DNA from 2 places in the Micromonospora sp. CNB394 genome. Region 2 is predicted to be linked to the other one. Evidence: riboswitches for the same ligand, from Rfam matches in the RefSeq annotation. Region 2 holds a riboswitch; the other holds the start of a gene.
What was found. A riboswitch is a leader RNA that binds a small molecule or an ion and turns the genes downstream of it on or off. The one in region 2 is predicted to bind cyclic di-AMP.

Region 1 (4,203 bases), on a different contig from region 2:
CGGAGATCCGCCGCCTCTATCCGGACCTGCCGCTGCCCGACGCGGTGCGGTCCACGGGGGTGCCGCCGGTGGAGCGGACGGTGCCCGCCGCCGACCTGCCGGCGGCCACCGTCGAGGCGGCCGAGACGCTGCTCGGGCAGGTGGAGGGCACGGTCGGCGTGATCACGCCGGTGCCGCGCCGGGACGAGGTGGCCGGCTGGCTGGGCGGGCTCGGCGCGGGCCGGCTCCAGGTGGTGACCAGCCTCCAGGCCAAGGGCATGGAGTACGACGGCGTGGTGCTGGTGGCGCCGGGCGAGATCCGGGCCGACCCCTCGGGCGTGCGCACGCTCTACGTGGCGCTGTCCCGGGCCACCCAGCGCCTCACCACGCTCGACCCGGTGGGGTGAGTGGCCCCGCCGCCACCCGCAGTTCACTAGCATACATAGCGATGTGAACATACATTGGGCCGGGGCCGGTACGGGGCAGGAAGGGTGTTGGCGTGGGCGCAGGCCATGACCACAGCGGCGCGGTGACCAACGCGGCACACCGCCACCGGGGCCGACTCTGGGCCGCCTTCGCGCTGCTCGCCGTCCTGATGGTGGTCGAGGCGGTGGCCGCCTTCACGACCGGTTCGCTGGCACTGCTCTCCGACGCCGGGCACATGTTCACCGACGTCCTCGGCATCGGCATGGCGCTCGCCGCGATCACCGCCACCCGACGTGCCGGCACCGACCCGCAGCGCACGTTCGGGCTCTACCGGCTGGAGGTGCTCGCCGCCCTCGCCAACGCCGTACTGCTCGCCGCCGTCGCCGTCTACGTCCTGGTCGAGGCGGTACGCCGGTTCGGCGAGCCGCCGGAGGTGCTGGCCGGCCCGATGCTCGTGGTGGCAGTGCTCGGCCTGCTCGCCAACATCGTCGCGTTCGCACTGCTGCGCGCCGGGTCGAAGGAGAGCATCAATCTGCACGGGGCGTACCTGGAGGTGCTCGGCGACCTGCTCGGCTCGCTCGGCGTGATCGCCGCCGCGCTGGTCATCGCGGTGACCGACTGGTGGTGGGCGGACCCGCTGGTCGCCGTCGGCATCGGCCTGTTCATCCTGCCGCGCACCTGGCGGCTCGGCCGGGCCGCGGTGCGCATCCTGGTGCAGGCCGCGCCGGAGCACCTCCAGGTGACCGCCGTGCACGACCGGCTGGCCGCCGTGCCCGGCGTGGCCGAGGTGCACGACCTGCACGTCTGGACGCTCACCTCGGGCATGGAGGTGGCCTCGGCGCACCTGACCACCGATCCGGGCGTGGACCCGAGCGCGGTGCTGGCCGCGGCACGGGCCGCCCTGCACGAGGACTTCTCCATCGATCACGCCACGTTGCAAGTCGAACCCGGAGCGTCCGCCGGGGTGTGCGGACCGACCGAGTGGTGATTAGGACACACTTAAATCACTGTGGCTAATGTACAGTTATGCCGGTTTTGCCCCGCCTGGCGGTATTGCTCCACGGAGCCGTACCCGGGCAGCGCCGGTAGTCTCGATCGCGGCCGCACCCGCGGGCGCCACCGGCCCCGGTGGGGCGGCCGTCGCCTAATCGTCCGCAGGGACGAGCCGGGGAACCACGTACGTGGGGTGCATCCGCGTCAGCGGTAGGGATCTTCCGTCCCGAACCCGTCAGCTAACCCGGTCGGCGTTGACGGAAGGACATGTGAATGCCCCCAGTGGCACCTGTACGACGGACGGCCGCCCGGATGGCGGCCCTGATCGTCGCGACGCTGGCCCTCGGCGTCGCGACCGTTCCGGTCTCCCCCGCCTCGGCGGCGCCCGCGACCGGCCTGCTCGCCGCCGCGCCCGGCGACGACGAGGGCGGCACGCCCGAACTGCGTGCCCAGCTCGACGCGGCCAGCAAGGGCTGGTTGGAGGCGAAAGCCGCGCTGAACCGGTCGGTGAGCCGTCAGAAGCAGCTCAACGACCAGCTCGAAGCAGTCGGCGCCGAACTCGCAGTACGCGACGCCAAGGTCGGCGAGATCGCCGCGGTGGCGTACCGCAACGGCCGCCTGGGCACAGCCGGGGCGCTGCTCGGCAGCAGCAGCCCGGAGGGCTTCATGGACCGGGCCGCCGCGCTGGAGCAGGTCGCCGCGAACGAGGACCGCACACTGCGCGACCTGATCGCCACCCGGGACGAGGCCACCCGCACCCGCGCCCAGCTCGACGGCGAGATCCGCGAGCAGCGCAAGCAGGTGACGGTGATGGCCCGGCGCAAGGACCAGGTCGAGCGCGCCCTGGAGGCGGCGAACGACCGCGCCTCGCGCAGCAGCGGCGGCAGCAGCGGCAGCAGCGGCAGCGGCAGCAGCGGCAGCGGCGTGCAGGGCACCTCCAGCAAGAACGCCGAGCCGGCGCCGCGCAACTCGGACGGCTCCTGGCCGTCGGAGTCGTGCAGCGTCAACGACCCCACCCCGGCGAACGGCTGCATCACCCCGCGCACGCTGCACGCGCTGCAGCAGGCCAAGGCGGCCGGCTTCACCCGGTACGTCTCGTGCCACCGGCCCAGCGGCTCCGGTGAGCACCCGAAGGGGCGGGCCTGCGACTTCGCCGCGCAGAAGAGCGGCTTCGGCGGCGTGGCCTCCGGCGGTGACCGGACGTACGGCAACAACCTGGCCGCGTACTTCGTGCGCAACGCCGACCCGCTCGCCGTGCTCTACGTGATCTGGTTCAAGCAGATCTGGCTACCCAGCAGCGGATGGAAGTCGTACAGCGGGGCCAACGGCGACCCGTCCAGCGACCACACCAACCACGTGCACCTGTCGGTGTACTGAGCGCCCCGGCGGGCCGGCCGGATCAGGCCGGCCGGCCCTCCAGGGTCGCTCCGAGACGTGCCGCCAGGCCCAGGTGAGCCGCCCGGGCCTGGCGGAACGCGTACCCGAACAGCGGCGCCGGCGCGGTCAGCGTGATCTCCACGTCGATGCGTACCGTGCCGTCGGGCTCGTCGCGCAGCCGGGTGTGGTTGCGGACCGTCGTCGCGGGCTGCTGCCGCGCCACGGTAACCACCTCGTCCTCGCCGGCGATCAGCACGTCCGCCTGGTACGTGACCGGGAAGTGCAGCGGGCCGAGCTGCAGCCGGTCGGTGATGGCGTAGCTGGCCAGCGCGCCCGGCCGGGCCGGCAGCTTCCGGACCCGGACGATCAACGGATGCAGCTCGCCCTGGCGACTCAGATCACCCAGCAGGGCCACCGCTTCGGCCCGGCTGCACCGGGCCTGCACGGTGTAGCTGAAGCTGTCGCTGCTCTGCAAGCGGGCCCCCTCGCCGTCGTGCGTCGCGACGATCGTCCCGTACCGACGCCGGACTGGCAACGGGTAGAAGGTCCCCTGGTCGCAGGGGGTGTGAACGGCGCTCAGGCGCCGGGCAGAACCTCGGGGGTGTCGTCGGCGAACCACGGCTCGGGCGCGCCGAACAGGCCGAGCAGCCCGGTCACCCAGAGCTGCCGGTGCACGAACCGGCTCGGCTCGGTGACCACGAGCTTGACGCCGCTGACCTCGCAGGTCTGGAAGCCCGCGACCATGGCACTGATGCCGACCGAGTCGATGAACGTGACGAGCCGCATGTTCAGCTCGATCCGCGAGGGGCGGCCCTTCGCGAGCACCTCGGCGATCGCTTCCCGCACCTCGTACGCGGTGTCGACGTCGATCTCCCCACGGGGCGCGATCTGGACGACACCACCCGGTCGCATCGACTTCACGATCGACAGGCTCACGCGAGCACCTCCACTCGCCCATGACGGGCGCCTCATCAGTACGCGGGCCGCGACCGAGCGTATTCCTCTCACGGCCCGGTCGCCACCCCCCGGGATGAGCAATTCGCGAACTGGGCACACCTGGGCGTACCCAATCCGGACCTCCGGGTTCCAGTTTCCCCTTCAAGGACGGGTCGCGACCAGCCGTGCGGCTGGTCGGCCCCGCCGATCCGCCGACCAGGGTAGCGGGCGCACGCACGTCCCGCGGGCACCGGTCCCGGCGCGTTCGAGTGGTTCGTCCCGTTCACCGCCCGGTCGCCGTGACCCGGGGGTGGTTTGCCGCGCCCGCCCGCTGGGCACTGCCCGAGACAGTGAACCCGCCGGATGGACACCGGAGTCCGAAGTGGCCGCCGGCCTTCGGCACCCGAGGAGGCAGAACGATGTTCGGATCCAACCTGCTGGACCGCCGGGGCAAGGCCGAGCGGGTCGCCGACCAGGCGTGGCAGCACCTGC
Region 2 (4,203 bases):
CCTGGCTCGTCCCCGACCCGTCCCGCCGCCTGCCGGTCCTCGCCGCCGTGGCGCGGATCTGGACCGAGCACGCGTTGCTGTTCGGCGACGCGTTCCTGCTGCGCGACGGCAGCGCCGCCACCGTGTGGTTCCACCGCTACCGCCCGATCCCGTCCCCCCACCGGTACGCCGACCGGCTCGCGAGCGCCGCCGGGCCGGACGAGAACCGGTTCCGCCGCCTCGGCGAGGAACTGGCGGCACGCCGCCCCGTCGAACCGCACAACCACCTGGCGCTGCTGGCCGCGCCCCGGGGCGGCGCGGTCCAGGCGCTGTCCGCTTCGCAGCGCCGGATGGACACGTTGAGTCTGCCCACGTACGCGCATCCGTGCGCCGGTGAGCAGGAGGAGCTGCTGCGGCGGCGGCTCGGATACGCCGAACGCGAGACGTTCGCCGCGCCGGACGGCACGCCGGTGCGGTCGTTGTGGCGGTCGGCGCCGTTGCCCGCGGGCGGCAACGACAGGTGGCGGAACCGCCGGGCCGGCCGCCGGGAACACGACGACCGGGCGGTCGGCCCGGCGGCGCGGTGACCGGCTGAGCCTCGGGCCGGACCAGGGGCAGCGCGGCGGGACCGATCCGCGACGTCGGGATCGGGCAGTACGGCATCACCGTGCAGGACCACCCGAACGGGATGGCGACGTTCGCGGCCGGCGGCAAGCGCGCCGACGCCCACTTCGTCCGTCCGGGCCGCCGGTCGGCTGCGGCGGCGTTCGCCCTGATCAGTGCCTAACGAAGGTCACGGTTGCCTGGGTGGGTGCCCGCGCCGGCGGGGCGCCCGGCCCGGGACACGGCGCCGCGGTCGCGGTGGATCCGGGCGGCCACCTCGTGCATCGCGCGGCTGAACAGCTCCGCCTGGTCACCCACGCCGCCGAGCCGGGCGGCGAGCGCGTCGGCGTCGGCCCGCGCCGACGCGCTCGCCTGGGCGTCCAGCTCGGACAACGCGGCGTTGGCGGCGGTGACGAGGTGTCCGCAGAGGACATCGAAGGGCTCGCCCGCCAGCTCCGGGTCGATCGCCACGGAATCCAGCCGGCCACCCTGGACGGCGACCGCGCGGACCCGCCCGCCGGCCGCAGTGCCCTCGGCCCGGAGCAGGTTGCCCGGCTCGCCGTCGGTGTGCGCCGAGGCCCGGGAACGCATCGCGGCGAGCGCCTGCTGCGTGCGGGTCAGCAGCTCGTCGAGGCTCGCGGCCGCCGAGAACGGGTCGTTGGTCATTTCCGCGCTTTCTTCACGTCTTAGCCGAGCATCGTGACCCTAGCAACCGGCTCCGACGAATCGCGGTCACCGGCCGCCGCGGGCCGCGTCCCGGCGCCGCGAACAGGGCGGACACCGGGCGACGCGGCGTGTCGCGCACGGCCGGACGCCCGGCCGGGGCGAACCGGCCGGGCGTCCGAGGGCCGCTCAGCGCAGGCGCAGCCGCTGACCGGGGAAGATCAGGCCCGGGTCGTCGCCGACCACTGCGCGGTTGCGCTCGTACAGGGCACGCCAGCCGCCGTCGACGCGCTGCGCCACGGCGATCTCCGACAGCGTGTCCCCGCGCCGGACCACGTACGTCCCGGCGCCGGACGACGGCCGCGGCGCCGCCCTCGTCGCTGCCCGTTGCGGCGTGGCCGTGCGCGCGGCGGCCCGCTTCGGGGCCGCCTTCTTCGGGGCCGCCTTCGTGGTGGCCCGCTCGGACCGGGTCGCCGCGGCGCTCGCCGAGCCACCCTTCCTGCCGCAGACCGGCCACGCGCCGATGCCCTGCCCGCGCAGCACCTTCTCCGCGACGGCGATCTGCTCGGACCGGCTGGCCAGGTCGGCGCGGGCGGCGTACTTCCTGCCGCCGTACCCGTTCCAGGTGGCGCGGGAGAACTGGAGCCCGCCGTAGTAGCCGTTGCCGGTGTTGATCTTCCAGTTGCCGCCGGACTCGCAGCGCGCGACCGCGTCCCAGTTGACACCGGCGCTGGCCGGAGCGGCCGGGCCGAACAGGGTCGCGGCGCCGACGGCGGCACCGGCCAGAACCGCGCCGAGCGCGGTGCGGCGGCTTCGGGCTGAGTATTCAGTTGCCATGTGGATTCCTCCACGCCGACGAGGTGAGCTGTCGGGTTCGGGCCGAGGAGCCCGGCCGCCGGTGGCGGCTTCACCCCGAGGTGACGATGCACCGTGGAACGTGTGGTTCCCCCGCTCCCGCGCGAGGTTCGGTTACCGGGGCCGGCGGCGGGATTTGGCGTTTCCGACCCTCGGTGTTCGCTTCTGCGAACGAAACCGACGCTAGGAGCGATTTGCAACGATCGTCCTCTTCTGTGACGCTCTTCACCCGGCCGGGCGACCGGCGGCGGCGCTACGGTGACAGGGCCCGACAAGATCACGGAAGGGCGGAACGGATGACCGATCACGGACACGAGCTGACCTTCGGCGGCTTCCTGACGCCCGCCGCCGGGCAGCCCGACCGGGTGGTGGCGCTGGCCCGGCTCTGCGAGCAGGTCGGGCTGGACCTGGTCACGTTCCAGGACCACCCTTACCAGCCGGGCTTCCTGGACACCTGGACGCTGATGTCCTACGTGGCCGCCGCCACCGCACGCGTCCGCATGGCCGGAAACGTCCTCAACCTGCCGTTACGCCAGCCGGTGGTGCTGGCCCGCAGCGTCGCCAGCCTGGACCTGCTCACCGGCGGCCGGGTCGAGCTGGGACTCGGCGCGGGCGCGTTCTGGGACGCGATCGAGGCGGCGGGCGGGCGGCGACTGTCCCCCGGCGCCGCCGTCGAGGCCCTCGACGAGGCGATCCGGGTGATCCGCGCGGTCTGGGACACCGACCGTCGCGGCATGATCCGCGTCGACGGCGAGCACTACCGGGTGGTCGGCGCCAAGCGCGGTCCGGCGCCCGCGCACCCGGTGGGCATCTGGGTCGGCGCGTACAAGCCGCGCATGCTGCGCCTGGTGGGCCGCGCCGCGGACGGCTGGCTGCCGTCCCTGTCCTACCTGCCCGAGGGCCCCGACGACCTGCCCGCCCTGAACGCGCTCGTCGACGAGGGCGCGGCGGCCGCCGGGCGCGACCCGGCCGCGATCCGCCGGATGCTCAACGTGACCGGCACGTTCGCCCGCTCGTCGGCCGGTTTCCTGGTCGGGCCGCCGGACCAGTGGGTGGAGGAACTGGCCGGGCTGACGCTGGAGCACGGCATCACCACGTTCATCCTCGGCAGCGACGAGCCGCGCGCGATCCAGATCTTCGGCCAGGAGGTCGCGCCCGCGGTGCGGGAGCTGGTCGCCGCCGAGCGCGCCGCGCCCGCCGCCGGCGGCCCGAGCACGCTCGGCGTCACCCCCACCCCCGACCCGGGGTACGCCTGAGCGCGCGCCGCCCGTGGGACGAGTCCACCCGCCCGACCGCGCCGCCGCCCGCCTACCCGCCCGGGGACAGGCCGGCCTGCCCGGCGGAGTGGCCGCGCTCTACCCCGCGCCCCCTCAGCGGACCCGTCTCGCCGAGGTGACGAGTCACTTCGGCGAGACGGTGCCCATCGAGTGGCCGTCACGACAACCGCCCCGGACATCAGATCAGCGACCCCGGCCCAACCCCGTACCACCGGGCGCTCGCCGCACCCAACCCGCACCAGATCCGCCCGACCCATCCACGCGCTGCCCCGGCATTCCCCACTCCGGGACACGACCGCTTGATCCACACCGGCTCGCCGGGGTTGCCGGGTCAGAGCCCGTCCGATACCGCCACTTCGGCGAGCTGGAGTCGATCACGCCAGCCGGTCGGGGCGAGCCGGGCGAGCCGGGTCGGGCTACAGGCCGCGGGCGAGGCGGTCGGCGAGGATGCGGGTGAACCGGGCCGGGTCGGCCAGCTCACCGCCCTCGGCCAGCAACGCCATGCCGTACAGCAGCTCGGCGGTATCGGTCAGCGCGGCCGTGTCGCCACCCTCCCCGTGCGCCTTGCGCAGCCCGGTGACCAACGGGTGGGCCGGGTTCAGCTCCAGGATCCGCTTGACCCGGGGCACCTCCTGTCCCATGGCCCGGTACATCTTCTCCAGCGTCGGCGTCATGTCGTGCGCGTCGCCGACCACGCAGGCCGGCGAGGTGGTCAGCCGGGTGGACAGCCGCACCTCCTTGACGCTGTCGGCGAGCGCGCCGCCGAGGAACGTGAGCAGGTCGGCGTACTCCTGGCGCTCCGCCTCGGCCTTCTCCTTCTCCTCCT

Region 1: it holds a riboswitch for cyclic di-AMP, as region 2 does, so the genes downstream of both, C569_RS0117700 (hypothetical protein) here and C569_RS0102195 (transglycosylase family protein) in region 2, are expected to answer to the same signal.

Annotation. Positions count from the first base shown of each region.
Region 1 is NZ_KB895839.1:94,885-99,087, forward strand. Features, by position in the region: gene C569_RS0117690 (AAA family ATPase) at 1-386, shown strand, start outside; gene C569_RS0117695 (cation diffusion facilitator family transporter) at 479-1,393, shown strand; cyclic di-AMP (ydaO/yuaA leader) riboswitch at 1,537-1,667, shown strand; gene C569_RS0117700 (hypothetical protein) at 1,672-2,775, shown strand; gene C569_RS0117705 (SRPBCC family protein) at 2,798-3,310, opposite strand; gene C569_RS0117710 (STAS domain-containing protein) at 3,352-3,711, opposite strand; gene C569_RS0117715 (hypothetical protein) at 4,131-4,203, shown strand, end outside.
Region 2 is NZ_KB895825.1:507,031-511,233, reverse strand. Features, by position in the region: gene C569_RS0102210 (hypothetical protein) at 1-566, shown strand, start outside; gene C569_RS0102200 (YbaB/EbfC family nucleoid-associated protein) at 763-1,248, opposite strand; gene C569_RS0102195 (transglycosylase family protein) at 1,435-2,082, opposite strand; cyclic di-AMP (ydaO/yuaA leader) riboswitch at 2,081-2,226, opposite strand; gene C569_RS29665 (LLM class flavin-dependent oxidoreductase) at 2,397-3,356, shown strand; gene htpG (molecular chaperone HtpG) at 3,794-4,203, opposite strand, start outside.